DNA from 2 places in the Sodalis sp. RH16 genome. Region 2 is predicted to be linked to the other one. Evidence: predicted binding sites of a transcription regulator. Region 2 holds the regulator's gene; the other holds the start of a gene.
The links. Region 2 encodes PurR, which represses purine synthesis genes. Its sites were predicted from a motif close to CANGCAAACGTTTGCNTG; they were not measured.
Positions count from the first base shown of each region.

Region 1 (14,830 bases), 1.8 Mb from region 2:
GCGAGACCATGAACGATGCTTACTGGGAGCAGGTGCTGAAAGTACGCGGCGAAGTGAATAAAGTGCTGGAGCAGGCCCGTGCCGATAAGCGTATCGGCGGCTCCCTGGAGGCCAGCGTCATCCTGTACGCCGATGAGTCCCTGGCGCCGACCCTGCGCGCCCTGGGAGAGGAGCTCTATTTCGCCCTGTTGACGTCCCGGGCGGAAGTGGCGGATTACGGCGCGGCGGGCGATGATGCCCTGCAGGCCGAAGGCCTGAAAGGGCTGAAAATTGCACTGGCGAATGCCGAGGGCCGGAAGTGTCCCCGCTGTTGGCATTTTGAGACGGATATCGGCGCCGACCCCGAACATCCGGAAATCTGCGGCCGCTGCGTCACCAACGTGGCGGGCGCCGGCGAAGAGCGTAAGTTTGTCTGATGAAAACACCCCTGATGTCAACCGGATTGCGCTGGCTGTGGCTGGCGGTAGTGGTACTGGTCATTGATCTTGGCACCAAGCAGTGGATTATGACGCACTTTATGCTGCATGAAACGATGGCGATCATACCCTCTGTGAATTTTTTCTATGCACAGAATTTCGGCGCGGCCTTCAGCTTCCTGGCGGATAAAGGCGGCTGGCAGCGCTGGCTGTTTGCGCTGATTGCCCTGGTTATCGCCATTGCGCTGCTGTTTATGATGTACCGGTCGGATTATCGGCAACGGATGTCCAACTGCGCCTATGCCCTGATTATCGGCGGCGCGTTGGGCAACCTGTCCGATCGGCTGGTGCACGGCGTGGTGATTGACTTTATTGACGTCTATGTCAATGAATGGCACTGGCCGACGTTCAATGTGGCGGATTCCGCTATTTGTATCGGTGCGGTATTGATCGTGCTGGAAGGGTTCTTCCGCCCTTCCGATCGGGCCGCCAAGCAGAAAGGCTGAGTAACATGACCGAGCAGGTGCAGTCCGACAGCGCGGTGCTGTTGCATTTCGATCTCAAGCTTGAGGACGGTACCCTGGCGGAATCCACTCGCCGGGAGAATAAACCGGCGCTGTTCCGCCTGGGGGATCAGAGCCTGTCGAAGGGATTGGAGCAGGCGCTGCTGGGATTGCGGGTGGGGGATAAAAAATCCTTTTCCCTGGGTCCCGAAGAGGCGTTCGGGCCCTCGAATCCCGATTTGGTCCAATTTTTCTCGCCGCGGGATTTTCTGGATACCGGCGTGCCCGAAGCGGGCACCATCATGCTGTTTACCGCCATGAACGGTAATGAAATGCCTGGGGTGGTCCTGGCGGTGACGGATGAATCCGTCACGGTGGATTTCAACAATCCGCTGGCCGGCCGCCGGGTTTATTTTGATATCGATGTCTTGGCTATCGATCCGGAGCAGGAGGAGGATAAAAATGCGCATATTGCTGGCTAACCCCCGCGGATTCTGCGCCGGTGTCGACCGGGCAATCAGTATTGTGGAACGGGCGCTGGAAATCTACGGCGCCCCCATCTATGTCCGCCATGAAGTCGTGCACAACCGCTATGTGGTGGACGCGCTGCGCGCCGGCGGCGCGATCTTCATTGAACAAATCGATGAGGTGCCGGACGGCTCCATACTGATTTTTTCCGCCCACGGCGTATCGCAGGCGGTGCGCAACGAGGCGAAGAATCGGGATCTGACGGTATTCGACGCCACCTGTCCCCTGGTGACCAAGGTGCATATGGAGGTGGCGCGCGCCAGCCGCAAAGGCACTGAGGCGATTCTCATCGGCCATGCCGGGCATCCTGAAGTGGAAGGCACCATGGGGCAATACAGCAATCCGCAGGGCGGCATGTATCTGGTGGAATCGCCGGCGGATGTCCGCAAGCTACAGGTCAAGGACGAGGCCAATCTCACGTTCATGACCCAGACCACGCTTTCCGTCGACGATACCTCCGAGGTTATCGATGCGCTGCGTGAACGCTTTCCCCAGATCATCGGGCCGCGTAAGGACGATATCTGCTACGCCACCACCAATCGCCAGGAAGCAGTGCGGGACTTGGCGTCCGAGGCGGACATCGTGCTGGTGGTGGGCTCAAGAAACTCCTCCAACTCCAACCGGCTGGCGGAACTGGCCCAACGGGCGGGTAAGCCGGCCTATCTCATCGATACCGCCGCGGATATCCAGGAGAGCTGGCTGCGGGGCATGGCGGTGGTGGGCGTGACCGCCGGGGCCTCTGCCCCGGATGTGCTGGTGAAGGCGGTGATTGAGCGTTTACGTGCCTTGGGCGGCGTAGATGTCGAGGAGCGCCGGGGACGGGAAGAGAACATCGTGTTCGAAGTGCCGAAAGAACTGCGGGTAAAAGTGCAGATTGTGGAATAAGCCGGACGACTATCTCATTATGCTGAAAAACCCGCTTGGGGTTAAAGCGTACAGGGACGTATTTACAGCAGGGTTGCCGTTTCGCTACGATCCGGCATCTTGTTCCCACTGGACACCTTGCTTTTCAGTCAAATGAATAAAAATTCATTTTACCCCGAGTCATTTCCGCTAATATCCCTCCTTTTTTATCATATTATCCTTATCACCGGTTAAATAAACTGGCGGCGGCCGGCGCCTCCGGTTAACCTGACACTGATTTTTCACTTAGCAGAGAGAGCATGGATATGACACCAATCCGCATAGCCGTCGTCGGGGCAGGGGGCCGCATGGGCCGGCAATTGATCCAGGCGGTGCAACAATCTCAATCCGCTTGCCTGGGGGCGGCGATTGAGCGTGAAGGCTCAAGCCTGATGGGTACCGATGCCGGTGAACTGGCGGGTTTAGGTCATATTGATGTCAGGGTCGGCCATAGCCTGGACGCGGTAAAAGACCGGTTTGACATATTGATTGATTTTACCCGCCCCGAAGGCACCCTGGAATACCTGGCTTTTTGCCAAACCCATGGCAAAGGCATGATTATCGGCACCACCGGCTTTGATGAGGGGCAAAAAGACCTCATTCAACAGGCGTCCCGGGATATTCCCATTGTTTTTGCCGCTAATTTCAGCGTCGGCGTGAACGTAATGCTAAAGTTGCTTGAAAAGACCGCCCGGGTGATGGGTGAGTATTGCGACATCGAAATAATCGAGGCGCATCACCGCCATAAGGTGGATGCCCCCTCCGGTACCGCCCTTGCCATGGGCGAAACCATTGCCGGAGCCTTGGGACGCCAGCTGAAGGATTGCGCCGTGTACAGCCGCGAGGGCCATACCGGCGAGCGTAAGCCCCATACCATCGGCTTTGCCACCGTGCGCGCGGGTGATATAGTGGGTGAGCATACGGCGATGTTTGCGGATATCGGTGAGCGGGTAGAGATAAGCCATAAGGCTTCCAGCCGCATGACCTTTGCCAATGGCGCCGTTCGCGCGGCGATATGGCTGAATGGTAAAAAAGCCGGGCTCTATAATATGGCGGATGTGCTCGATCTCGGTAATTTATAGACAGAAAAAAATATATATGTGAATGATGTATTTTTATGTCTATGATTTTAATAAGATATATTTTATCATTTTTAAAACATTTTAATAATATACGCTTGCCTGGTTTTTTTCATCAAAATCGTTATAAATAGCGTTTTTAAGAAGTATTTTTCATTAAAACCTTCGCGTTCCCGCCAAAAACGTTCCTGGCGGGAAAATGCTTCATTGATATTCCCTGTTTTTGTCAGGCAACCGATTACTTTTGCTCTTTTACAGTGCTTTTTAACCGGTTCGCTCTGCTTAACAGGTGAAATGACGATTAATTGAATGAATTATTGTTGCGGGGGTAGACAAGTGCCCTATGCATCATTAAAATGCGCCCAATTTGCCAAAAATCCACCTTGAAGGTGTTTTTTGCATTGATTTAGACCGTTAAATCTGAATTAATATGCAAATACAATGACTGAATATTCCTTGGAGGGTGTTTTGATAAAGTCAGCGCTATTGGTTCTGGAAGACGGAACCCAATTCCACGGTCGGGCCATCGGGGCGGAGGGTACGGCAGTGGGGGAAGTGGTCTTCAACACCTCGATGACCGGATATCAAGAAATTCTCACCGATCCCTCCTACTCCCGCCAAATCGTTACTCTCACTTATCCCCATATCGGCAATGTCGGCACTAATCCAGAAGATGAAGAATCCTCCTGCATTCAGGCCGAGGGCCTGGTTATCCGGGACTTGCCGCTGATAGCGAGCAATTTCCGCAGCACCGGCTCCCTGTCTGACTATCTTAAAAAGAATAACGTAGTGGGCATCGCCGATATCGATACGCGTAAACTGACCCGGCTGCTGCGGGAGAAAGGGGCGCAAAACGGCTGTATCATCGCAGGCGATGCTCCCGATGCCGGGCTGGCGCTGCAAAAAGCGCGGCAATTCCCGGGTCTCAAGGGCATGGATCTGGCAAAGGAAGTCAGCACCACCGAACAATATCCCTGGACCCAGGGCAGCTGGCGTCTTGAAGGCGGCCTGCCGGCCCCTGCTTGCGCCGACTCACTGCCGTTCCATGTGGTGGCTTACGATTACGGCATAAAACGCAATATCATGCGCCTTCTGGTGGATCGCGGCTGCCGCCTGACGGTGGTGCCGGCGCAAACCCCGGCGGCGGACGTCCTGGCAATGAACCCGGACGGCATCTTCCTGGCGAACGGTCCCGGCGATCCGGAGCCTTGCGATTACGCTATCGCCGCCATTAAAACCTTTCTTGAAACCGACATACCGGTGTTCGGCATCTGCCTGGGGCATCAGCTGCTGGCGCTGGCCAGCGGCGCCAAGACCCTGAAAATGAAATTCGGCCACCACGGCGGCAACCATCCGGTGAAGGATTTGGACGCCAACCGGGTAATGATAACCGCGCAAAACCATGGTTTCGCCGTGGATGAAACGTCGCTGCCGCCTACGCTGCGGGTCACTCATGTCTCGCTGTTCGACGGTTCGCTGCAGGGCATTTGCCGCACCGATAAACCGGCGTTCAGCTTCCAGGGGCACCCGGAGGCCAGCCCCGGCCCCCATGACGCGGGTCCGCTGTTCGATCACTTTATAGAATTGATTAAGTCATATCGTTCTCAGGCGAAATAATCAGGAGCCAAGCAATGCCAAAACGTACAGATTTAACCAGTATCCTGATTCTGGGTGCCGGCCCGATAGTCATCGGCCAGGCGTGCGAGTTCGATTATTCCGGCGCGCAGGCCTGCAAGGCGCTGCGTGAAGAAGGTTACCGGGTGGTGCTGGTGAATTCCAACCCGGCCACCATCATGACCGACCCCGATATGGCGGATGCCACCTATATCGAACCCATACACTGGGAAGTGGTGCGCAAAATCATCGAGAAAGAGCGTCCCGACGCCATACTGCCCACCATGGGCGGCCAGACGGCGCTGAACTGCGCGCTGGATCTGGAGCGTGAAGGGGTGCTGGCGGAATTCGGCGTCACCATGATAGGCGCCACCGCCGACGCCATTGATAAAGCGGAGGATCGGCGCCGCTTTGACCAGGCCATGAAAAAAATCGGCCTGGAAACCGCCCGTTCCGGCATTGCCCATAATATGGAAGAAGCGCTGGCGGTGGCCGCCGACGTGGGGTTCCCCTGTATTATCCGCCCTTCCTTTACCATGGGCGGCTCCGGCGGCGGTATTGCCTACAATCGTGAAGAGTTCGAAGAAATCTGCGAACGCGGCCTCGATCTCTCCCCCACCACCGAACTGCTGATCGATGAGTCGCTCATTGGCTGGAAAGAGTATGAGATGGAGGTGGTGCGGGACAAAAACGACAACTGCATTATCGTCTGCTCCATTGAAAATATGGACGCCATGGGCATTCACACCGGCGATTCCATTACCGTCGCGCCGGCGCAGACCCTCACCGACAAAGAGTATCAAATCATGCGTAACGCCTCCATGGCGGTACTGCGTGAAATCGGCGTGGAAACCGGCGGATCGAACGTGCAGTTCTCGGTGAATCCGGAAAACGGCCGGCTGATTATTATCGAAATGAATCCGCGCGTATCCCGCTCATCCGCACTGGCGTCGAAAGCCACCGGTTTCCCCATCGCCAAGGTGGCCGCCAAGCTGGCGGTGGGTTATACCCTGGATGAGCTGATGAACGACATTACCGGCGGACGTACGCCGGCCTCCTTCGAGCCCTCCATCGATTATGTCGTCACCAAGATACCCCGCTTCAATTTCGAGAAATTCGCCGGCGCCAACGATCGGCTGACGACCCAGATGAAATCCGTGGGGGAAGTCATGGCCATCGGCCGCACCCAGCAGGAGTCGCTGCAAAAAGCGCTGCGCGGGCTGGAGGTGGGCGCCACCGGTTTTGATCCCAAGGTCAGCCTGGATGACCCGGAGGCGCTGACGAAAATCCGCCGCGAGCTGAAAGATGCCGGCGGCGACCGCATCTGGTACGTCGCCGATGCGTTCCGCGCCGGGCTGTCAGTGGACGGGGTGTATAATCTCACCAATATCGATAAATGGTTCCTGGTGCAGATTGAGGAACTGGTCCAGTTGGAAAACGAGGTGGCGAAGCAAGGCGTTACCGCCCTGGACGCCGGCTTCCTGCGCCGGCTCAAACGCAAAGGGTTCGCCGATGCGCGCCTGGCCGCCCTGGCGGGCGTATCGGAGGGGGAAATCCGCAAACTGCGGGAAGAGTATAATCTCCATCCGGTTTACAAGCGGGTGGATACCTGCGCGGCGGAATTCGCTACCGACACCGCCTATATGTATTCCACTTACGATGAAGAGTGTGAATCCAACCCGACCCGGGATCGTGAAAAGATCATGGTGCTGGGGGGCGGGCCCAACCGTATCGGCCAGGGTATCGAATTCGACTACTGCTGCGTGCACGCGTCGCTGGCGCTGCGGGAAGACGGCTACGAGACCATTATGGTCAACTGCAACCCCGAAACGGTGTCCACCGATTACGATACCTCCGACCGGCTTTATTTCGAACCGGTGACCCTGGAGGATGTGCTGGAAATCGTGCGCGTGGAGCAGCCTAAAGGCGTTATCGTGCAATACGGCGGCCAGACCCCGCTGAAACTGGCCCGTGAACTGGAAGCCGCCGGCGTGCCGATTATCGGCACCAGTCCGGATGCCATTGACCGCGCCGAAGATCGCGCCCGTTTTCAGCAGGCGGTGGAAAGGCTGGGTCTCAAGCAGCCGGCCAACGCCACGGTGACCACCATCGATCAGGCGGTGGAGAAGGCGGCCACCATCGGTTATCCGCTGGTGGTGCGGCCCTCCTATGTCCTGGGCGGCCGGGCGATGGAAATCGTCTATGACGATGTTGATCTGCTGCGCTATTTTCAAACCGCGGTCAGCGTGTCCAACGATGCCCCGGTATTGCTTGACCGGTTCCTGGACGATGCGGTTGAAGTGGATGTGGACGCCATTTGCGATGGCGAGCAGGTGCTTATCGGCGGCATCATGGAGCATATCGAGCAGGCGGGGGTGCACTCCGGCGACTCGGCCTGTTCGCTGCCGTGTTATACCCTTAGCCAGGAAATTCAGAATGTCATGCGCCGCCAGGTGGAGAAGCTGGCGTTTGAGCTGCGGGTCCGCGGCCTGATGAATGTGCAGTTCGCCGTCAAGGCCAACGAAGTCTATCTCATCGAGGTGAACCCCCGCGCCGCGCGCACCGTGCCGTTTGTCTCCAAGGCCACCGGGGTGCCGTTGGCGAAGGTGGCCGCCCGGGTCATGGTGGGACAATCCCTGGCGCAACAGGGTGTGACCAAAGAGGTTATTCCGCCTTATTACTCGGTGAAGGAAGTGGTGCTGCCGTTTAACAAATTCCAGGGCGTCGACCCGATCCTCGGGCCGGAAATGCGTTCCACCGGCGAAGTGATGGGCGTGGGGCGGACATTTGCCGAAGCTTTCGGCAAGGCCATGCTGGGCAGCCAGTCGCACATGAAAAAAACCGGCCGGGCCTTGCTGTCGGTGCGTGAGGGGGATAAAGGCCGCGTGGTGGATTTGGCGGCCAAACTGCTGAAGCACGGCTTTGAGCTGGATGCGACCCACGGTACCGCGGTCGTGCTGGGGGAGGCGGGCATCAATCCCCGGCTGGTGAATAAGGTCCATGAAGGGCGTCCCCATATCCAGGACCGCATCAAAAACGGCGAATACAGCTATATCGTCAATACCACCGCCGGCCGCCAGGCCATTGCGGATTCCAAGCTGATCCGGCGCAGCGCGCTACAGTACAAGGTGCATTACGACACCACCATGAACGGTGGTTTCGCTACCGCCATGTCGCTGAATTCAGACCCCACCGAGCGGGTTATTTCCGTTCAGGAGATGCACCTTCAGCTCAATAAAGCCTGATAGCCGGGCCGCAAGCCGACAGGTTTCCGTCCTCTTGCGGCCCGGGCGGGTCTGTCCTGGAATGCGGTCCTGATTGTCGTCCTAACAAAGGCTTGCTGACGGATTTTTTACGTGTTATTAAACAGCATCTTTGGGCTTAGGCACTCGGGGTATGGCAGGGCATGGCAACGGTTAAGGAAATGTCAGAGGACCACCAGCGGGTTATTACCCGGCTCTGTATCGAGTGCGCGATATTATTGCTGCAGCATGGCGCTGAAAGCATGCTGGTGGAGCAGCTATCCACCCGGCTGGGGCTGGCGCTGGGAGTAGAGCGGGTGGAAAGCTCCATTTCCGCCAATGCCGTGGTGCTCACCACCATCAATAAAGACTTTTGCCTGACGTCAACCCGTAAAAATAACGATCGCGGCATCAATATGCATGTCGTCACCCAGGTGCAGCATATCGTCATCATGGCTGAGCACCATTTACTGGATGCGGAGGATGTGGCCAAGCGGCTGGGAAATATTCGGCCGCTGCGTTATCCGCGCTGGCTGATGGTCTGTGTGGTCGGCTTATCCTGCGGCTGCTTTAGCCGGCTCAACGGCGGCGGCTGGGATGCGTTCGCCGTCACCCTGTGCGCCAGCGGCCTGGCCATGTATGTCCGTCAACTGCTGACCGCGCGGCAAATGAACCCTCTGATTAATTTTTGCATCACCGCGTTTGTCGCCACCTCCGCTTCGGGCTTGTTAATGCGTTTGCCGGTATTCCACGACACGTCGCTGGTGGCGATGCCCGCGAGCGTTCTGCTGCTGGTGCCGGGCTTTCCGTTGATCAATGCGGTGGCGGATATGTTCAAAGGCCATATCAACACCGGTTTGGCGCGCTGGACCATGGCCAGCCTGCTGACGCTCTCTATCTGTATCGGTATCGTCCTGGCGATGGCGGTATGGGATTTCAAGGGGTGGGCATGAATCTGCTGCTGGCGTTGCTGGAGGACATGGTATTGGCCGCCGTGCCGGCCCTGGGGTTCGCCATGGTGTTCAATGTACCGGCCAAGGCGCTGCGTTATTGCGCCCTGCTGGGAGCCATCGGCCATGGCTCGCGCACGCTGATGATACACTATGGCCTGAACATTGAGTGGGCCACCCTGCTGTCCTCTATTTTAATCGGTGTGATCGGTATCCACTGGTCTCGCTGGCTGCTGGCCCATCCCAAAGTCTTTACGGTGGCGGCGGTCATTCCGATGTTTCCCGGTATTTCCGCTTACAGCGCCATGGTGGCGGCGGTGCAGATTTCCCATCTGGGCTATAGCGAGGCGCTGATGTCGACGCTGGTAACGCAGTTTCTCAAAGCGGGGTTTATTGTGGGCGCCCTGTCCATCGGCCTCTCTTTACCGGGACTATGGCTTTACCGCAAACGCCCGGGCGTGTGAGACCCCTAACCCGGCAGGATAGGCGCTTTCCGAATTTTGCCGGTGGAGTGGGGCGGCCCTATCGACGGCAGTTTGTAGTTTCCGTATAGTGGCAGCAATTTTATAGCCGGTAAGAGTTTATATGATTATCAGTCTGATTGCCGCCCTGGCGGTAGATCGCGTGATTGGCCTTGAAAACGCCATGCCCTGGCACCTGCCCGCCGATCTGGCATGGTTCAAACGAAACACCCTGAATAAACCGATCATCATGGGCCGCAAGACCTATGAATCCCTTGGCCAGCCTTTGCCGGGCCGCCGGAATATCGTGCTCAGCCGCCATCCCGCCGCCGGCGATGGGGTCATCTGGGCGGCATCGGCATCAGACGCCCTGGCTGCCGCCGGCGAGGCGGAGGAAGTCATGGTAATCGGCGGGGGGAATATTTATCAGCAGTTCCTGCCCCGTGCTCAGCGATTATACCTGACCCATATCGACGCGGAAATCGACGGCGACACCTACTTTCCCGATTACGAGCCGGATCAATGGCAATCCACCTTCAGTGAATTCCACGATGCCGACGACAAGAACAGCCACAGTTTCTGTTTTGAAATTCTGGAGCGGCGTTAGCTTTTCTTGCTAGGCCGGCTGAGTCCCTGTCGCCGGCTGAATATTTATCCACACGCGTGCCAGGGTACCGCGCCGTGGAGGATGGCTTTCTGCGATTCAGGCACAGAAAGAGATGCAAAGAACGCAGTTTTTTTAATAAAAAGGATTTTAATAAGATATTGCCGAAACAATGCTAGCGGATGAATATTCCCGAAACCATGTAAGCCTGGCCTCGGGAATATTTGTGAAATGATCGGGTTTAATTATGTTGTTCAGCTTTAGCCGCGGTGTAATGCCAGTTGTCTTTCAAATCCTTCAGAATTTTCAATATCTGCGTTCTAAACGCTTCTCGACCTTCGGCAGTACTGAAAACATTGCCGTGCCGCTGTGGATTAAGATCGCCAAAGCTCTTAAATGGATGGCCGCAAAGCTCTTTTTGTAATGTATTGAGCGCTAACGTTTTATTATATTCATCGCCATTTTCGGATGTAGAACAAAGATAGAGATCGGTAATCAGCGCTCTTAAAAAGTTGTGCTTGTTAGCCCCTTCAATCCGTTCATTAATAAGATATTCAATATTATCATAGGAAATCTCCCTGCTATCATCTTCTAAATAACGTATTAGCGGTTCAAGAGTCGATAAACCCCCACACAGGCTTTTGGCGCACGCAGTCAACTGGGCTTTAATGGATTGCGCGAGTGCGGCCATTTCTTCGGCGCTCTTTAATGGCGGTTGGACGGCGGCAGTAGACTGGCTGTGTTCGTTTCGAGGGGACAACGCGGCGTTATAGCCTCTGGTAAAGTATTTGCCTAATGAGGTAAGTAACGCCGGTATGGTTTTATCTTGGGCAACAGTTTTGACAAATGCTTCATTCACAATCGCATTATTCATATTTGAGTCCTTTCTAAAAGGCATTACAGCCCCGGAGGACTGTATCGTAGCCGACATCTGGTTTTGTCCGTTGAGGGTTGTGCCCCAGCCAATAACCCTGGCTGCATGATACGTTTATTGGGGAGTGGTAATATCTAATAAAATAAAAAGCTAATAAAAAAATGAGTAGATTTCGCCTGCCGGTATTATTCCACCGGCATTGCTTCAATGCCGCTTTCACCCCGGCGGTTGGACGGTTGCCGGAAATACTGCTTATCTTCCCAGCGCAGCATGGTTAATTCGCCGCCCCAGCAGCAGCCGGTATCCAGGGCATAAATACCCTCCGGAGTGCCTTTTCCTTCCAGCGAGGCCCAATGGCCGAAAACAATGCCGTACTCTTGCGCCACTGGTCCGGGCAACAAAAACCAGGGGCGCAGGGGAGGGGGGGCGCGATCCGGCGCATCTTTGCTTATCATGTCCAACTGGCCGTTGGGAAAACAAAAACGCATTCGGGTAAAGGCGTTGGTGCAAAAACGCAGCCGAGACAGGCCGGTAAGCTCAGGAGACCAGTTGTTCGGCATGTCGCCGTACATGGAATCGAGAAACAGGGGGTAGCTATCGCTGGACAGCACCGCTTCCACTTCGCGGGCGCACATGCGGGCGGTGGCCAAATCCCACTGCGGCGTAATGCCGGCGTGGGCCATCACCAGCTTTTTTTCCTCATCCACCTGCAGCACCGGCTGGCGGCGCAGCCAGTTGATCAACACATCGGCATCCGGCGCTTCCAGCAGCGGCGTGATGCGGTCCTTGGGCTTGTTGCGGCTGATGCCGGCGTATACCGCCAGCAAATGCAAATCATGATTGCCCAGCACCAGCCGCACGCAGTCCCCCAGATCCCTGACATATCGCATGACCTCCAGGGAAGCCGGCCCCCGGGCCACCAAATCTCCGGTCAGCCATAACTGGTCCCGGGCAGGATTAAAATCCACCTGGGACAAAAGTAGCTTCAGCTCCTCAAAGCAGCCGTGTATATCACCGATTAAATAAGTCGACATAGTTAGTGTATTAGTGATGGTATCGCTAAACGGAAGACGGGAATGGCAATACGGAAGGACTGCCCCTGATGATCCAGCATTTCGTAATGGCCTTCCATGGTGCCGAGCGGCGTTTCAAGGATAGCCCCGCTGGTATATTGAAACTCATTGCCCGGCAGGATAAGCGGCTGTTCACCCACCACCCCTTCCCCCTGGACTTCGGTTTCTTTACCGTTGGAATTGGTAATGAGCCAGTAACGGCCCACCAGCTGTACATTATGCCGACCGAGATTACGCACGGTAATAGTGTAGGCGAAGACATAACGCTCCTCTTCCGGGATGGATTGTGTCTCGACGTACATACTTTGAACCTGCACGCAAACGCGCGGCGAATTAATCATACAGCCTGACTCCTATCATTCTTGTTGCGATGGGTGGTCCGCCAGCCAGTTCGCCAGGTGGCAGTACTGCGCCACGGTAATATTTTCAGCGCGCATGACCGGATCGATCCCCAGCTCCGTCAGCTGCGCCTGGGTAAAGAGATGTCCAAGGCTGTTGCGAACGGTTTTCCTGCGCTGGTTAAACGCCTGACTGGTAATCCGGGCCAATACCTGCAAATCGCTGACCGGGTGGGGCAATTGGCTGTAAGGCACCAGGCGCACCACGGCCGAGTCCACCTTCGGCGCCGGTCTGAAAGAGGTCGGCGGAACTTCCAATACCGGTATGATCTGGCAATAGTATTGCGCCATGACGCTCAAACGACCATAGGCCTTACTGTCCGGTCCAGCCACCAGACGGTTCACCACTTCCTTTTGCAACATGAAATGCATGTCGCGGATTGCCTGAGTATAGCTGAAAAGATGGAACATCAGCGGCGTGGAGATATTGTAAGGCAGGTTACCGAACACCCGCAACGGCTGGCCCAGCTGCTGCGCCAGGGCGGCGAAATCCACGGTCATGGCGTCCTGTTGCAGAATGGTCAGCTTGCTCTGCATAAAAGGGTGCGTTGCAAGCCTGGCGGCTAAATCACGGTCCAGTTCAATGACCGTCAACTGGGTCAGCCGCTCCGCCACCGGTTCGGTCAATGCGCCGAGACCGGGGCCGATTTCCACTAGCGCCTGGTCCGGCAAGGGATGGATGGCGGAGACGATGGCATCGATGATATTGCCGTCGTGGAGAAAATTCTGCCCGAAGCGTTTACGGGCGAGATGGCCTTGATGAAGACGTTTATCCATTACAATTATTTATCATTTTTATGGCGAGATTAAGCGCCGTCTTGATGCTGCCGGCCTCCGCCTGACCAGTGCCGGCCAGTTCCAGGGCGGTGCCGTGATCGACGGAGGTACGAATAAAAGGTAATCCCAGGGTGATGTTAACCGCACGGCCGAAGCCCTGATATTTCAATACCGGCAACCCTTGGTCGTGATACATCGCCAGCACCGCATCGGCATGCCGGAGGTATTTGGGCTGGAAAAGGGTATCGGCGGGCAATGGCCCCACCAGATCGAGTCCTTCGGCCCGCAGCGCATCCAGCGCCGGGATCAGGGTGTCTATTTCTTCCCGGCCCATATGGCCGCCTTCCCCGGCGTGGGGATTGAGGCCGCACACATAGATCCTCGGCCGGGGAATACCGAACCGGCGGCGCAAATCATGGTCGAGGATGGTGATGACTTCCCGCAGGGATTCGCGGGTTATGGCGCCGGCGACCGCCGACAGGGGCAAATGCGTGGTGGCCAGCGCCACCCGCAGCGATTCGGTGGCCAGCATCATCACCACGCGCTGGCACTGGCTGCGATCGGCGAAGAACTCGGTATGGCCGGTAAAGGGCAGGCCGCCGTCGTTGATAATGCCTTTATGCACCGGACCGGTGAGCAGTGCCGCGAATTCGCCGTTCAGGCAGCCATCGCAGGCCCGGGCCAGGGTTTTCACCACATAAGCGCTGTTGCCCACGTCCAGCTGACCCGCCCTTATCGGGACCGGAGCGTCCACCGCCAGCACGGTCAGGGTGCCGGCCGGCTGCGAAGCGGCCGGCAGCTCCGGACGGTAAGGATTCAATCGCAAGGGTAAACCGAGCTGCCGGGCCCGGTCCGCCAGAACCGCCGGGTCGGCGCACACCACCAGCTCCACCGGCCAGGCCTGCTGCGCCAGCACGGCCATCAAATCCGGACCGATGCCGGCGGGTTCGCCGGGCGTTATCACCAGCCGAGCATTACTGTCCATTATCACCGTTGCTGCCATTGTCACCGTTGCCGCCATTGTCATCCAGGATTTTGACGTAAGCGGCGGCGCGCTGTTCCTGCATCCAGGTCTGCGCCTCTTCGGCGAATTTACGGTTGAACAGCAGGCGGTAGGCCTGATCTTTCTTGGCCGCGTCGGTGCGGTCAACCTGGCGCGTATCCAGCAGTTGAATCAAATGCCAACCGAAAGAGGAGCGCACCGGCGAGCTGATCTGGCCTTTTTTCAGGGAGGCCAGCGCGTCACGGAAAGCGGGATCGTAGGAGTCAGGAGAGGTCCAGCCCAGGTCGCCGCCCTGGTTGGCGGAGCCGGGGTCCTGGGAAATCTGTTTAGCCACGGCGGCGAAATCGGCTTTGCCGCTTTTGATTTGCGCCAGGACATCGTTCAGCTTGTCCTGGGCCTGCTGAT
Region 1 covers NZ_CP178737.1:438,918-453,747, reverse strand. The annotation lists gene ileS (isoleucine--tRNA ligase) at 1-416, shown strand, start outside; gene lspA (signal peptidase II) at 416-922, shown strand; gene fkpB (FKBP-type peptidyl-prolyl cis-trans isomerase) at 928-1,401, shown strand; gene ispH (4-hydroxy-3-methylbut-2-enyl diphosphate reductase) at 1,382-2,332, shown strand; gene dapB (4-hydroxy-tetrahydrodipicolinate reductase) at 2,611-3,432, shown strand; gene carA (glutamine-hydrolyzing carbamoyl-phosphate synthase small subunit) at 3,898-5,046, shown strand; gene carB (carbamoyl-phosphate synthase large subunit) at 5,061-8,288, shown strand; gene ACL2XJ_RS02025 (threonine/serine ThrE exporter family protein) at 8,468-9,238, shown strand; gene ACL2XJ_RS02020 (threonine/serine exporter) at 9,235-9,699, shown strand; gene folA (type 3 dihydrofolate reductase) at 9,821-10,303, shown strand; gene ACL2XJ_RS02010 (hypothetical protein) at 10,542-11,174, opposite strand; gene apaH (bis(5'-nucleosyl)-tetraphosphatase (symmetrical) ApaH) at 11,360-12,208, opposite strand; gene apaG (Co2+/Mg2+ efflux protein ApaG) at 12,211-12,588, opposite strand; gene rsmA (16S rRNA (adenine(1518)-N(6)/adenine(1519)-N(6))-dimethyltransferase RsmA) at 12,604-13,422, opposite strand; gene pdxA (4-hydroxythreonine-4-phosphate dehydrogenase PdxA) at 13,415-14,407, opposite strand; gene surA (peptidylprolyl isomerase SurA) at 14,397-14,830, opposite strand, start outside.
Region 1: a site for PurR is predicted at 3,657-3,674, ahead of carA (glutamine-hydrolyzing carbamoyl-phosphate synthase small subunit). Genes of this name have one in related genera too.

Region 2 (14,830 bases):
TTTGTCCCGCAACGATAAGGACGATCCGCAGACTATGCACATCGCCCTTACGCCAAAGGTGAAAAAATTCATCGGCGACAAAGCCTCGGATAAAACGGTCGCCGATGAAGCGATAGTCCGCCGCGCCGGTATGCCGATCCTGATTTCCTCCGGTATTGCCGAAGACAGTTTGCCGCCGGCCGATATGTCCGCGCCGGTACCCCAATCATCTCCTGCGGCGACCGTTAGTCGGGTTGCTGAAAGCGATGGCGCGCTCTAGCGTGTAAAGGCTGCCAAACGGCAATCCTGGCCATTGTGGGTCATTGGTCGTGTGGTGGGGTCAGTCAGAGGATAAAACAGCGCTATGAGGGGATTTGGGGCTTGCAGCGCAGCGGCAGAAAGGGTTCCTAAGGATAAACGAGAAGGCAAACCCGGCACAAAAAAAATGGCGCACAATGTGCGCCATTTTCTAAACAAGGAAGCTCTTATTTACGATAAGAGTGAGCTTGGTTATCCAAACGTTGGTTAGCACGGGCAGCGTCGTCTTTAGCAGCCTGTACGTCGGAACGAATAGCGTTCACATCGTTGCTGAGCTGGTCAACTTTCGCGTTCAGAGTTTGAACGTCAGAGGACAGCTGATCGATTTTAGCGTTGCTTGAACAGCCAGCAAGCATAGCAGAACATAAAATTACCGCGCCCAGTACCAGTTTAGTACGATTCATTATTAATACCCTCTAGATTGAGTTAATCTCCATGTAGCATTACAAGTATTACACAAAGTATTTTCGAAAGAGAAATAATTTTACTAGTAAAACGATTAATTTCGACCGAATGCTCAAAGAAACGTCTTGTTTTACAGAGACGTTAAAAAAAAGAGGCGTAACTTCCAGGTGCCATAAGATAACTCTGATTAAAGGGGAGATAAAAAGTATCGTTTATTTTGTGCTGTGCGGGTTGATTTTATTGGCGGGACTGGTGCGAATCGCGAGAATTAACATATTTAAGACGGTGAGCAAACAGTTGTGCAAATCTATGGCTTATACCTGTTGCTATAACTAAGGCGAAGCTGGGATGAAAGCCCGTGCTTAAACCTCGAGGGTACGAACAATCGGCAAAAAAAAGCCCCCGACAAGGCGGGGGCTCGGTTTAAACAGGGTGACTTACAGCTGATGGACGGAAGCGGTATTGGTGGTGCCGCTCGGCACCAGGGCTCCGGAAACCATCACTATGATGTCGCCTTTTTGCGCCAGGCCGCATTCTAGGGCCATCGCCTTGCCGATACGGTAGAAATCATCGGTTGAAGCGATCTTGTCCACCAATTGACAGGTTACGCCTTTGGTCAGCAACAGCTGGCGGGCGGTTATTTCGTTGGTGGTCAGCGCCAGGATTTCGGCTTTAGGGAAATATTTACGCACTGCTTTGGCGGATTTGCCGCCTTCGGTCGCCACGACAATCAGCGGGGCTTCCAATTTTTCAGCAGTTTCCACCGCACCGCGGCAAACCGCCTCGGTAATGCGAAGTTTGCGGCTGTCGTTGATGCTTTCGATACGGCTGGGCATCACGCGGTCGGTACGATCGCAAATGGTGGCCATGATGCTGACGGCTTCATGGGGGTATTTGCCCTTGGCGCTCTCACCGGACAGCATAACCGCATCGGTGCCGTCGATAATGGCGTTCGCCACATCACCGGCTTCAGCGCGGGTAGGGCGGGGGTTTTTGATCATGGAGTCGAGCATCTGGGTCGCGGTAATCACGACTTTACGAGAGCGATTACATTTTTCGATCATCATCTTCTGGGCGAAGATAACTTCTTCCACCGGAATTTCCACGCCCAGGTCGCCGCGAGCCACCATGATGCCGTCGGATGCTTCCAGAATTTCGTCGAAATTGTTCAGGCCTTCCTGATTTTCAATTTTCGATATGATCTGGATATGTTCGCCGCCATGCTGTTTGAGATGTTCACGGATTTCCAGAACATCAGAGCGTTTGCGGATAAATGACGCCGCGATGAAATCGACGCCTTGTTCGCAGCCGAAAATCAAGTCGCGTTTGTCTTTTTCCGCCAGGGCCGGCAGTGCAATGGAAACGCCCGGCAGGTTAACCCCTTTGTTTTCACCCAGGTCGCCGTTATTCAGGACCTTACACACCACGGTGGTATCGGTCTTTTCAGTAACGACCATGCCCAGTAAACCGTCATCCACCAAAACGGTGTTGCCGATGGAAAGATCCTGCGGGAAGCCGGTGTAGGTCACCGCAACGCGTTCCTTGTTGCCGATAACGCTTTGATCGGTGGTAAAGGTAAAGCTCTGGCCGGCCAACAGCGAAACGTCGCTGCCGTTTTCCAATTTCATGGTGCGAATTTCCGGGCCTTTGGTATCCAGGAGGATAGCCGCTTTTTTGCCCGTGTTTGCCAGGATGGATCGCAGATTCTTGATACGTTGACCATGTTCTTCATAGTCGCCGTGGGAAAAATTCAGACGCATAACGTTCATGCCGGCGTCCAGCAGTTTGGTCAGCATCTCTACGGATTCGGATTTCGGGCCTATGGTACAAACAATTTTTGTCTTTTTCATAACAATGGTATCTGCAAGTTGTGATGGATGATGAATCTGGTGTATCGCCGGTGAGTATCGACGATGAAAATATGCAGCTCGGCGAGCCTGTTCCCTACGTTCAAGGATAGGTGACAAAAGTGAGAAAGAGATGAAAAAAATGTAAACAAGTCGCCCGGTAAAGCGGGGGACGTTTAACAGGCAAGACTATTTTAATTAGTATGGGGCTAATCAATCGGCTGAAACCATTCAATTGAAATAACGTTTCGTATTATAGTTATTGAGGCGGCGGACACAAGATAAAAACAGCGCAAATAATGCTTTAGGCGTCAAAAAGCGACTTTTTTGGCATATACGCAAAATTTTGTTATCAACTATTGTACATATGTACTACGGAATTAACTCATGTCCAACCGTCCCATGTTACAAATATATTAAAGCATCGGCGCAAACGGCCTGATGATGGGGGTGAGATGGAAGTTTAAACGGAAAAAAGGGTTAAATCAGAAAAGAAAGGAAACAATGGATATGGTGCGTCCGAGTGGACTCGAACCACCGACCCCCACCATGTCAAGGTGGTGCTCTAACCAGCTGAGCTACGGACGCACTAAGGATGGTGCGTTCTAATGGACTCGAACCATCGACCCCCACCATGTCAAGGTGGTGCTCTAACCAACTGAGCTAAGAACGCATACCGGACAACACTGCCAGTCTGACAGCGGGACGAATATTAACGGGCATTATCAACCCTTGCAAGGGGAAAAACCGTTTTTTCCCCGCCAGGTCATCCAACTGCCGACGTAATGTGCAGGAAGCCGTTTTTTTGTCCACGCCGGGACGCGTTGCCGGCGATGGTTTCAGCGCGCCGCGCGGTGGAGAATCTGCAGCGGCGGCTGACGTTGCAGCCAGCGTATGCGCATTGACATCATGATTGCCGCCGAGGTCAGGCCGATAATAAAACCTATCCAGAAACCGCTGGGGCCCATAGCGGGGACCGCATAGTCCGTCAGCGCCAGAACATAGCCGCAGGGCAGGCCCAGCAGCCAGTAAGCGGTAAAAGTGATAAAAAATATCGACCGGGTGTCTTTGTAACCGCGCAGGATGCCGTTGCCAATGACCTGGATTGAGTCGGAAATCTGATAAAGCGCCGCCAGGGACATCAAATGCGATGCCATGCTCACTACCGCCGGGGTGGCATTATACCAGCTGGCGATATGCACCCGGAACCGGTAGGTGAGTATCGCCGTCACGCAGGCCAGCATCACACCGGCGGCCAGGCTGGTCCAGGCGGCGACCCGCGCTTCGTCCACCTTGTTTTCACCCAGGCGGAAACCCACGCGGATCGTGGCCGCCACCCCGATTGACAAGGGCAGTACGAACATCAGCGCGCTGAAGTTCAGGGCGATTTGATGACCGGCTACGGACACAATGCCCAGCGGCGTCACCAGCAGCGCCACCACGGCAAACAGCGTCACCTCGAAAAAGAGCGAGGATGCCACCGGCAATCCCAGCGAGCACAAACGCCGCAGGGTCGGCCAGTGCGGCAGCACGATAGCGACGGCGGTACGGAAATCCGCAAAGGTGCCGGCCCGGCGCACATACAGCCACATGACCCCAAACATAATCCAATACACCGACGCCGTGGCGATGCCACAGCCCACACCGCCCAGGGCCGGCATACCCAGCTTGCCGTAGATAAACACATAATTGATCGGAATATTAGCCGCCAGGCCGAGGAAACCGATGACCATGCCTGGCTTGGTTTTGGAAAGACCTTCGCATTGGCCGCGCAGCACCTGGAAAAACAGATACCCCGGCGCCCCCAGCAGCAGAAAATGCAGATAGGCGACGGCTTTTTGCGCCAGGGCGGGATCGACATGATGCATCCTGCCGATGACAAACCTGGAATGATACAAAAGGAACATAATCAGCAGCGAGACGGACAAGGCCAGCCAAAACCCTTGGCGCACTTGAAAGGCGATGCGATCGCGCCGGCCGGAACCGTTTAGTTGGGCAATGACCGGCGTCAGCGCCATGATAAGACCGTGGCCGAATAAAATAGCGGGCAGCCAGATGGAAGTACCGACGGCGACGGCGGCCATGTCGGTGGCGCTTACGGAGCCGGACATCACGGTATCCACCACGCCCATGGCGGTTTGAGCGATTTGCGCAAGGATCACCGGTAAGGCCAGCGACAATAATGTACGCGCTTCGAGGAAATACTTCTGCACGCAGGCACCTATGATGTTATGGATTAAAAATAATACAAGCTGCAGATAAATTAATGATTATGAGTGAATTTAAGCGGTAATTTATGCGGCGTTTCTGAGGCATAGTGTAATGGATTCCCTGCTTTATACCAGTGCAATAATGCACATTTTCCGTGCATAGCGTTTCGCCGCGGGAGGGTATTTGGTTTTCACCTGAAATTGGGGCAATATAATACCCATCTTTTTAAGGTGTCATTAAAAGAGGTCAAGGCCATGTTTACGGGTATTGTTCAGGGCACCGCGTCGGTGGTGGAAATTGATGAAAAAACCAACTTCCGCACGCATTACATTAAACTGCCGCCGGCGCTGCTGGACGGGCTTGAGACCGGGGCATCGGTGGCCCACAACGGCTGCTGCCTGACGGTGAGCGCCATCAAGGGAGATGTGGCGAGCTTCGACTTGATGAAAGAAACGCTGCGCATTACCAACCTCGGGGAATTACAGGTGGGAGATGAGGTGAACGTGGAGCGTGCCGCTACGTTCAACGCCGAGATTGGCGGCCATGTCATGTCCGGCCATATCATGTGCAGCGCGGAAATCGTTAAAATCGTCACCTCGGAAAACAACCGGCAGATTTGGTTTAAAATGCCGGACAAGGAGTTGATGAAATATGTGCTGTACAAAGGCTATATCGGTATCGACGGCATCAGCCTGACCATCGGAGAGGTTGCCGCGGATAAATTTTGCGTCCACTTGATTCCGGAAACCCTCACCAGGACAACACTCGGCAAGAAACGCCTGGGAAACCGGGTGAATATTGAAATCGATCCGCAAACCCAGGCGGTTGTGGACACCGTTGAACGGGTTTTGGCGCAGCGGGAGGCCGCACTGGCCGTCGCTGCCGGACACGAAGTTAACATGAGGTAAAACGCTGTATCCCGACTGTCGGGATAGGGACGCTTTATTGCCCGTCCAGGGCAATAAAGCGTTGGAGCGGAAAGTCCAAAAGAACGTACCGCAATGGACGCTTAGCGGGGCACACGAATCCCGCCTTCAACCCCTTGCGGGCTGAACAATACCTGCCACAAATGGATGTTACGGGCGCGAAAAGCGCCGGCGCAGGCATTCAGGTAGTAGCAGAACATCCGGAAGAATCGATCCGAGTAATTTCCCGATAACGTCGGCCAGGCGGCGAGAAAACGTTCATACCAGGCCATCAGCGTTTTGTCATAATCGGCACCGAAATTATGCCAGTCCTCCATAACAAAATGCTTCTCGCTGGCCCGCGCGATATGCTGCACGGAAGGGAGGCAGCCATTGGGGAAGATGTATTTGTCGATCCAGGGGTCCACGTTCATATCGGTCTGGTTGGATCCGATGGTATGGAGCAGGAAAAGGCCGTCGCGTTTCAGGTTGCGATCAATGACGTCGAAATAGGTGGCGTAGTTTTTCGGACCTACGTGCTCAAACATGCCCACCGAAACGATACGGTCGAATTGCACGTTGAGGTCGCGGTAATCCTGCAGCGAGATAGTGACGTCCAAACCTTCGCAGCGATCCTGCGCCAGTTTCTGCTGTTCAGCGGAGATAGTCACCCCCTGAACCGAAACACCGTAGTTCTTGGCCGCATAAGCGGCAAGCCCGCCCCAGCCGCAGCCCACATCCAGCAGCGTCATGCCCGGTCTTAACTGCAGCTTTTCGCAGATCATCCTGAGCTTGTCCTGCTGCGCTTCCTCCAGAGTGGTGGCCTTGTTCCAATAGCCGCACGAATACTGCATATAGGGATCCAGCATCAGGCTGAACAGGTCATTACCCAAGTCATAATGCTCTTTGCCGACAATCCAAGCCCGTTTTTTAGACTGAAGATTCATGAGCCGCGCGGCGGCAACGCGCATAACATCCTTGAAATGCCGGGGAAGCTTATTTTCCAAACCGGCTCTTAAAACGCGCTGAAAAAAGATATCCAGTCGCTCGCATTCCCACCAGCCGTCCATGTAACTTTCACCCAACCCCAATGACCCGTCCTCTAGCACGCGTTTAAAAAATTCCGGGTTCTTGACATGAATATCAAACGGCCTTGCGCCGTTGATCTTTACACCTGCCTCAGCAAGCATTTCATGGATGATTCGATACCAAGCATTATCATGAAAGCTCAGGTCTTCAACACACGAGGAACTCATAGCTTCTCCATCACCTTTCTTCTGTTATAACCCCGTCAGGAAAAGCGTAGCCGATACCTGCGGGCTTTTATAATCATCCACGGGTATCCGTGGTGTCGGATGTACCACAATAAACAGAGGAATATAAAAAACACCAATAGACTGTTTGTCAGACGGGCGCTTCATAAATAGGATGACGCCATGTAAAAACACGACATTCTTTTAAAGCAAAATTATTAGACAACTCGTTATATTTGTTAACGATATTGAGTATAAGCCTGCATTCCGGTTTAGACAATAGCTGACAGAATAATGTATTTCACAGATAAGTTAATGATTTCCTATCGAAACAATAACTCATCAGGCACATTCGGCGGTATGAAATATATTATTACATTCGGGAGCGAATCACCTTTGATAAGGGGCTCAGGAGGCCGTGCGCCGCCCTTCAGGAGCGAAACGGGCCGTCGGCCACCGAACGGCGTACAATCAGGGCGGGATGCACTTCGATAATCCTGGCGTTTTCCCGTTTGCTGGTGATACGGTCCAGCAGCATGGTCAGCGCGGCCTCGCCCAGCTCTTCTTTGGGTTGATGAATGGTAGTCAATGACGGGGTAAAAAAGCACGAATTGCGCACATTATCATAACCGATAATTGAGATGTCATCGGGAACCTTCATGCCCATTTCATCAATGGCGCACATTGCACCCATGGCCATGATATCACCGCCGCAAAATACCGCCGTGGGCCTTTGCGGCCTGGACAGAATGAGTTTCATGGCCTGATAGCCGGATTCCGGTTCGAAATCCCCCTGCACAATCCATTGATGGGGAATGGCGATGCCGGCTTCTTCCAGGGCCCGCAGGTAGCCGCGATGACGGCCGCCCCCGGTATTGCGCGCCAGTTGGCCGGGTATGGCGCCGATATCGCGATGCCCCCTGGAAATCAGATAGCGGGTCGCCATGTAACCCCCGGCGAAGGCATTGTCGATAATGGTATCGGTGAAATCCCGGCGAGCTTCGCCCCAATCCATGACCACCATGGGGATATGGCGATACTCTTCCAGCATATTCAGCAACGGTTCGGGATATTCGGCGCACATCACCAGCAACCCGTCCACCCGTTTTTGCGCCAGCATCGCCAGATAGGCGCCCTGTTTGTTCAGATCGTTATGGGAGTTGCACAGCACAAGGGTATATCCCCGCACAAAACAGTGGTGCTCAATCGACTCGATAATTTCCGCGAAGTAGGGCGCTTCGCTTGAGCTGGCCAGCAGGCCGATGGATTTTGTGCGGTTGATCTTAAGGCTGCGCGCCACGTCGCTGGGGGAATAGTGCAGCTGCCCGATGGCCTCCAAAACGGCGATCTTGGTCTCTTGCGCCACAAATCGCGTCTTATTGATGACATGTGACACCGTAGTGGTGGATACCCCGGCGCGTTTCGCCACGTCTTTAATGGTTGCCATGCGTGTAGAACTCCTGTACGCCGAAATAAATAAATCGCCAATTTTCCTTGATTCGGCACTAAAGTGAAAGCGATAAAGATAAATATGCTCGGGAGTTGCTGCCCGGCAAGCTTTTTTAATCGGGTTATGCGACACTGCTTACAACCTACGGGTGTAAAGATATCCCGTTCAGCGATAGGTGTAGTGATAAGGAGAAGTGATGAGCAGCGATTTCAAATTGTCATTAATGACCACGGTATTTTCCTTGCTGGTGATCATTGCGTTCAGCTTTACCGCGGTAATGAATTAAGGCGCCCAGGCGCCTTTTTTTCCTTTCAGCGAATGGTTTTCGGCGTCACGACCCGGCGGGCGCCGACATAGTGATCCGCCCAATAATCTTCATTCAGATAGCTGATGCGGATATCGCGGCCGGTGCGGGGGGATTCGATAAACCGTCCGTTGCCCAAATAAACGCCCACATGATCCGCCGCGCCGCGGTTGGTGATATGGAAGAAAACCAAATCGCCGCTTTCCAGATCGTCTTTCTTCACCGGCGCCGCATCGCGTAAATGAAACATTTCATTGGCGGTACGGGGCATATGAATCCGTACCACGTCCTTATAAGCATAATAGATCAGGCCGCTGCAATCGAACCCGGTATTGGGCGACATGCCGCCCCAGCGATAAGGCTTGCCCATCTGGGACATCAGCTTGTTCATCGCCGTCAATTTGGCATGCTGATAGCGTTTTTTGTGGCTATCGCTCATGATGATGGGTTGATCGTTGGCAATGAGATCGAGCGTGGCGCTTTCTTTCATCCGATGCCTGCCGTAACCCTTTTTGTAGCCTTTTTTCGGCGGGGTAAACTTGGCTATTTTTTTTGCGGGGGGCATTGGATGCAATTTTTTAACGTGGTTTTTTTCGACGGCCGGCTCTTTCGCTTTGGCGACGGGTATGGAATGTAATTTTTTATTGCTGCTTTTTTCAGCAACGAGCTCTTTTGGTTTGTCTGTGCTATGACGGGTGATTTTCTGCTCGGTCACCGGTTTGCTTTTTTTGGTTATCTTCAACACCTCTTTAAGAGGTTTTCGTTTGCGTCGGTCACCTGTTTTAGCCGTACTGGACTGTGATTTTCGCTGGTCGGCATTGATACCGGCATTGGGCGCGGCATGCGCCAAATTGAAAAATAACTGAGTAAAAAGCAACACAAAAAGCGTAAAGCATAAACGCATGATTAACGCTATCCTCTGTGGCCCCAAAGAGGGGGTTATAAATGCCTCAAAGGAATTTAAGCTATTTACCCCTACTTTGCATCATGAATTATCATCATATTGTGAATAAACGTGAACGACTGCATATTTGTTGCATTCATCGGCATAATTTGGCGCAAAATTCAACAGTTTTTCAATTGTTAAAAAAGAGTTTGGCAGCCATGCCCCGGCGCCGGGTAAAAGGCCGCCTTTGGTGTTATCCTTTATTAAGGTGCTGCGCATCTTTGTCCGTGCGGGCTATGGCGGGCAAAAAAACGTTTATCTATTTATACGGTAATCGTTAGAATAGTGATTCTGAGCATAATCCCGCCCAGAGCAGATAAGGCCAGCTTATGGCTTGAGGAAGCGAGACAATGACGACGATTGAAAAAATTCAGCAGCAAATTGCTGAAAACCCGATTCTTCTTTATATGAAGGGCTCTCCGAAATTGCCTGGTTGCGGTTTTTCCGCGCAAGCGGTACAGGCGCTTTCCGCCTGCGGCGAGCGTTTCGCTTATGTGGATGTCCTGCAGAATCCGGATATTCGGGCCGAACTGCCGAAATTCGCCAATTGGCCGACCTTCCCGCAATTATGGGTGGATGGTGAACTGATTGGCGGTTGCGATATCATTCTTGAAATGTACCAGCACGGCGAGCTACAGCCGCTTATCAAAGAAACCGCGGTGAAATACGGTTCTCAGGAAGATCAGCCGTCCAATTGAGTCAGTGAGGGCTTCTAGCCTGAGCGTTCAGAACAGAAAAAGCCAATCCTATCGCTGGGATTGGCTTTGATTTTATGGTCAAAACAAACATGCTCTCCCGCTGTTCGGCCATCTCCGTGATTTGATTTAATCAGTTTCGCCGCTGCTATCGTCGCCGAGCGGCGGTACCGGCCAACCCCCGAGACGCTTCCAGCGATTCACCAGTTCGCAAAACAGCTCGGCGGTCCGCTCGGTATCGTACAGCGCCGAATGGGCCTGGCGGCTGTCGAATTCAATTCCTCCGGCGGCGCAGGCTTTCGCCAATACGGTCTGCCCAAGCACCAGTCCGCTCAGCGCCGCGGTGTCGAAGGTGGCAAAAGGATGAAACGGATTGCGTTTGAGATTGGCGCGTTCCGCCGCCGCCATCAGGAAACCATGATCAAAACCTGCGTTATGGGCCACGATTACCGCACGGTTGCAGCCTTGATCCTTTATGCCTTTGCGCACCATCTTGAAGATTTCATGCAGCGCATCGTATTCGCTTACCGCACCGCGTAAAGGATTGGACGGATCGATGCCGTTAAACGCCAGCGCCTCCGGCTGTAACAGCGATCCGGGGAAAGGTTCGACATGAAAGTGCAACGTTTGGTCCGGCACGAGCCAGCCTTCTACATCCATGTTCAATGTCACGGCGGCAATTTCGAGCAAGGCGTCGGTAGCGGCGTTAAAGCCTGCGGATTCTACATCAATGACAACCGGATAAAAGCCGCGGAAACGGCCGCGAAGGGAATTTACATCGTCTATTTCAGCCATGCCTGTTCTTACTATTTAGAAATACAGCCCGCATTATGGCAAATTTTGTTCCGGTATGCATGGCGAATCCATTTTCATTGGCTGCCCGCAATGGAATAGTGCGGTGATTAAACGGAAAATGGGAAGATAATCCTGAAAAGGGACCCCTGTCTTGGGTCCCGTCCGTTACGATGTAACTTTAAGCATTCGCGGATTTATGATGTGCGGCGCATTACCGACCGCCACCGCCGTGCCCGGCCGTGGCCAATATGTCAGTGCCCGAGGCCCAGGCCGGCGTGACGCTGCTCGATCAATTCTATTTTATAACCGTCGGGATCTTCGATAAAGGCGATGATGGTCGTGCCGCCTTTCACCGGTCCGGCTTCACGGGTAACCGTGCCCCCGGCCTGGCGGATGCGTTCGCAGGTAGCGGCGACATTATCTACGCCCAGGGCGATATGGCCATAGGCGCTGCCGAGATCGTAGCTGTCGACTCCCCAGTTATAGGTTAATTCAATAACTGCGCCTTCGGTTTCTTCGGTATAGCCGACAAACGCCAGCGTGTATTTATATTCAGTGTTCTCACTGGTGCGCAATAGGCGCATTTCGAGTATTTTAGTATAGAAATCAATAGATCTTTGTAAGTTTCCAACTCGTAGCATGGTATGTAGCAGGCGCATAATATCCTCTTGGGATCATGACGGGGTAATGTCCGCCGCAGAAAAGGTAGTCGCCAGTATAGACCGTGGGACGGCGGTTTTACAGTATGTCGGACGGGCGGGCGAGGGCAATAAATCTTGCCAGTTGGGTAAATAACGTCTTCAATGAAAGTAAATAAGGAGGGCCTGTGCCGGAACAGCTTGAGTTTTTCACCATACCCAGTCCCTGTCGCGGTATCTGCCAGTCGGACGCCCGCGGCTACTGCATTGGCTGTTTCCGTTCCCGGCAAGAGCGCTTTGACTGGATGGGGATGAATGACAACCAGAAAAAGGAGGTACTGCGTTTATGCCGCCTGCGTTATTTGCGCCTGGCGCGGGCCGCTAAAACGGCGGAGTCTCTTGGGGACGCCCCGGATCAACCCAGCCTGTTTTGACGCTGAGGTGAGTATAGATGAGGTATTAGTGGTACTGATTAATATTATTTTACGAACTAATTAGTAGCTACTTATATATTAAAATTACATTATTACCCTGAATACATGAAATATTGATATTTGTTATGTCTTCATTTAACTTAAATTAACAATAAATCACGCTGAATGACAATAATAGTGTTACAGTTATGAATAATCCGCTTGGCATATGATCTGCCTCAATATGAAAGGGTTAAGGTAGTCGCAAAGAGGAACGGATTATTGAACGTTTCCAGAGATTACCCTAGACCAGGTGGGAAAATGCGAAGGAAGGAGAGTGAATTCATCCGATTCACCGGATGTTTCGAAAACATATGCGCTCTTCGGTAACATCCATTTTATCAAAGGAATAACATGCATATTACATCCATCTCAACTTAAGTTTCACCATATTTATATATATATTTGTATTTTGCCATTCCACCCATTAGAATGGATGGGAATCCAGGGAACAAGCTTAATCAGCTTAATTATAAGGAGAGAGAATTGGAATCGCCATTAGGATCTGATTTGGCGCGACTTGTTCGTGTTTGGCGCGCACTGATTGACCATCGCTTAAAACCTTTAGAGCTTACACAAACGCATTGGATCACGCTGCATAATATTTGCCAATTGCCCCCTGAGCAGTCGCAAATTCAATTGGCAAAAGCCATCGGCATCGAGCAGCCCTCCTTGGTCCGGACGCTTGATCAGCTCGAAGAGAAGAAACTCATCACCAGGCATACCTGCGCCAATGACAGGCGGGCGAAACGTATAAAATTGACGGAGTCCGCCGAGCCAATCATCAAAGAAGTTAATCATGTTATAAATAGTACCAGAGATGAAATCCTGGCGGGTATCTCAGAACAAGAAATTCAATTTCTGAGTAATATGATCGCCAGGCTAGAGAAGAATATCCTGGAACTTTATAATAAATCCTGATCAGTTTGGGTGTGTTGCATATGTTCCATATAAAAAACCGGCATATTTTGCCGGTTCTTTATATAGACAGATGTGAATGATGTCGTACCATTGATTTTCACCCACCGCCTTAACAGTAGGGGAGAAATCACGACATGCCGCTGTGTCAGCGGGGCGAAACGGTCACGCCGCGTCCGTTGCCGGCCATGGCGACGCGTTGGCCCACGCTGAAGCGGGTCGGCCCCTGTTTTTGTACGACGATGATGGTTCTGCCGTCGTCTTCGCGAATGGTCAGCTCCACACCCTGGGTACGGTTCATGGCGCTGCCGACGTTCTGTCCGGCGACGCCGCCCACTACCGCGCCGGCGGCGGTAGCGACACCTCTGCCGGCGCCGCCGCCGATGGTATTGCCCACCAAACCACCCAATACCGCACCGCCGATGGTGCCGATAATGTTTGAATCTTCCCCACCCTGGATCTGCACCGGACGGACCCCAACCAGGGTACCGTAAGTCACGCTTTGAACTTCTTTGGCTTCGGAGGCAGAATAGACATCACCGGATAAGCCGTTGTTATTGGCACATCCTGCCAATGTCAAACCAGCCAGGGTGACCACGAGCAAACGTTTCATCATTGAAAACTCCTATTGTACGACGTTCGTCCAAGGCAAACCCAGACGGAACTCATGCTAATATAGCTGCGCTGATGGGTGATGCTACATCAGACAAGGCTAGTTTAGTTACTGTAGTTGATAATATTGAAAAAATCATAAACTGCGAATAAACGGACGCCAATTTGTGACTTTCGCAATGATTTTACGGCTAACCTTTTTCTTATTTCGTCATGATTTTGTAACAAGTTTAATTATTTGCCTGCTTTTGATGGTCTCATTCGGTAAAAATGTTAACGTTATTACAGTATGATAACCAAAACCCTCTTTATAAGGAACAAGGCCGGCTCAATGAAAACAGGTCGCTATGTGGGAGTCATGTCAGGAACCAGCCTCGACGGCATCGATGTGGTGCTCGCCGCCATAGATGAGCATACCGTCGCGCAGCAGGCCAGTTACACGCATCCGATTCCGCTGGACATCAAACAGCAGATACTCTCCATGTGCCAGGGGCAGGCGGTGACTTTATCCCAATTAGGGGAATTGGACACCCGGTTGGGCAGGTTGTTCGGCGAGGCGGTGATAAAAATGTTGCGCAACGCGGGGGTCAATGGGAGAGAGGTCACCGCCATCGGCTGTCACGGCCAGACGGTATGGCATCAGCCCGGCGGCGATTTTCCCTGCACCCTGCAAATCGGCGATAACAACCTGGTTGCCGCCATGACCGGGATTACCACCGTGGGAGATTTTCGCCGCCGCGATATGGCCTACGGCGGACAGGGGGCGCCGTTGGTGCCGGGTTTCCATCACGCTCTGCTGGCCCATCCCACGGAACGGCGCATGGTGCTCAATATCGGCGGTATCGCCAATTTATCGCTGTTGCTGCCGGGTCAGCCGATTCGCGGTTACGATACCGGCCCGGGCAATATGCTGATGGACGCCTGGATTTGGCGCCAGAAAGGTAAGCCTTATGACCTGGACGCGATCTGGGCCGCAGGCGGAAAAATTCATTCGGAGCTGTTGCGCCGGATGCTGGCCGACCGCTACTTTTCCCTGCCGGCGCCGAAAAGCACCGGACGGGAACACTTTAACCTGGGCTGG
Region 2 covers NZ_CP178737.1:4,749,981-4,764,810, forward strand. The annotation lists gene ACL2XJ_RS21615 (L,D-transpeptidase family protein) at 1-259, shown strand, start outside; gene ACL2XJ_RS21620 (major outer membrane lipoprotein) at 465-701, opposite strand; gene pykF (pyruvate kinase PykF) at 1,140-2,552, opposite strand; tRNA gene ACL2XJ_RS21630 (tRNA-Val) at 3,061-3,137, opposite strand; tRNA gene ACL2XJ_RS21635 (tRNA-Val) at 3,146-3,222, opposite strand; gene ACL2XJ_RS21640 (MATE family efflux transporter) at 3,389-4,762, opposite strand; gene ACL2XJ_RS21645 (riboflavin synthase subunit alpha) at 5,015-5,668, shown strand; gene cfa (cyclopropane fatty acyl phospholipid synthase) at 5,770-6,921, opposite strand; gene purR (HTH-type transcriptional repressor PurR) at 7,349-8,365, opposite strand; gene ACL2XJ_RS21660 (YnhF family membrane protein) at 8,565-8,654, shown strand; gene ACL2XJ_RS21665 (C40 family peptidase) at 8,680-9,576, opposite strand; gene ACL2XJ_RS21670 (hypothetical protein) at 9,658-9,837, opposite strand; gene ACL2XJ_RS21675 (Grx4 family monothiol glutaredoxin) at 9,969-10,316, shown strand; gene rnt (ribonuclease T) at 10,443-11,108, opposite strand; gene gloA (lactoylglutathione lyase) at 11,360-11,767, opposite strand; gene ACL2XJ_RS21690 (DUF1289 domain-containing protein) at 11,935-12,180, shown strand; gene slyA (transcriptional regulator SlyA) at 12,706-13,140, shown strand; gene ACL2XJ_RS21700 (glycine zipper 2TM domain-containing protein) at 13,286-13,753, opposite strand; gene anmK (anhydro-N-acetylmuramic acid kinase) at 14,081-14,830, shown strand, end outside.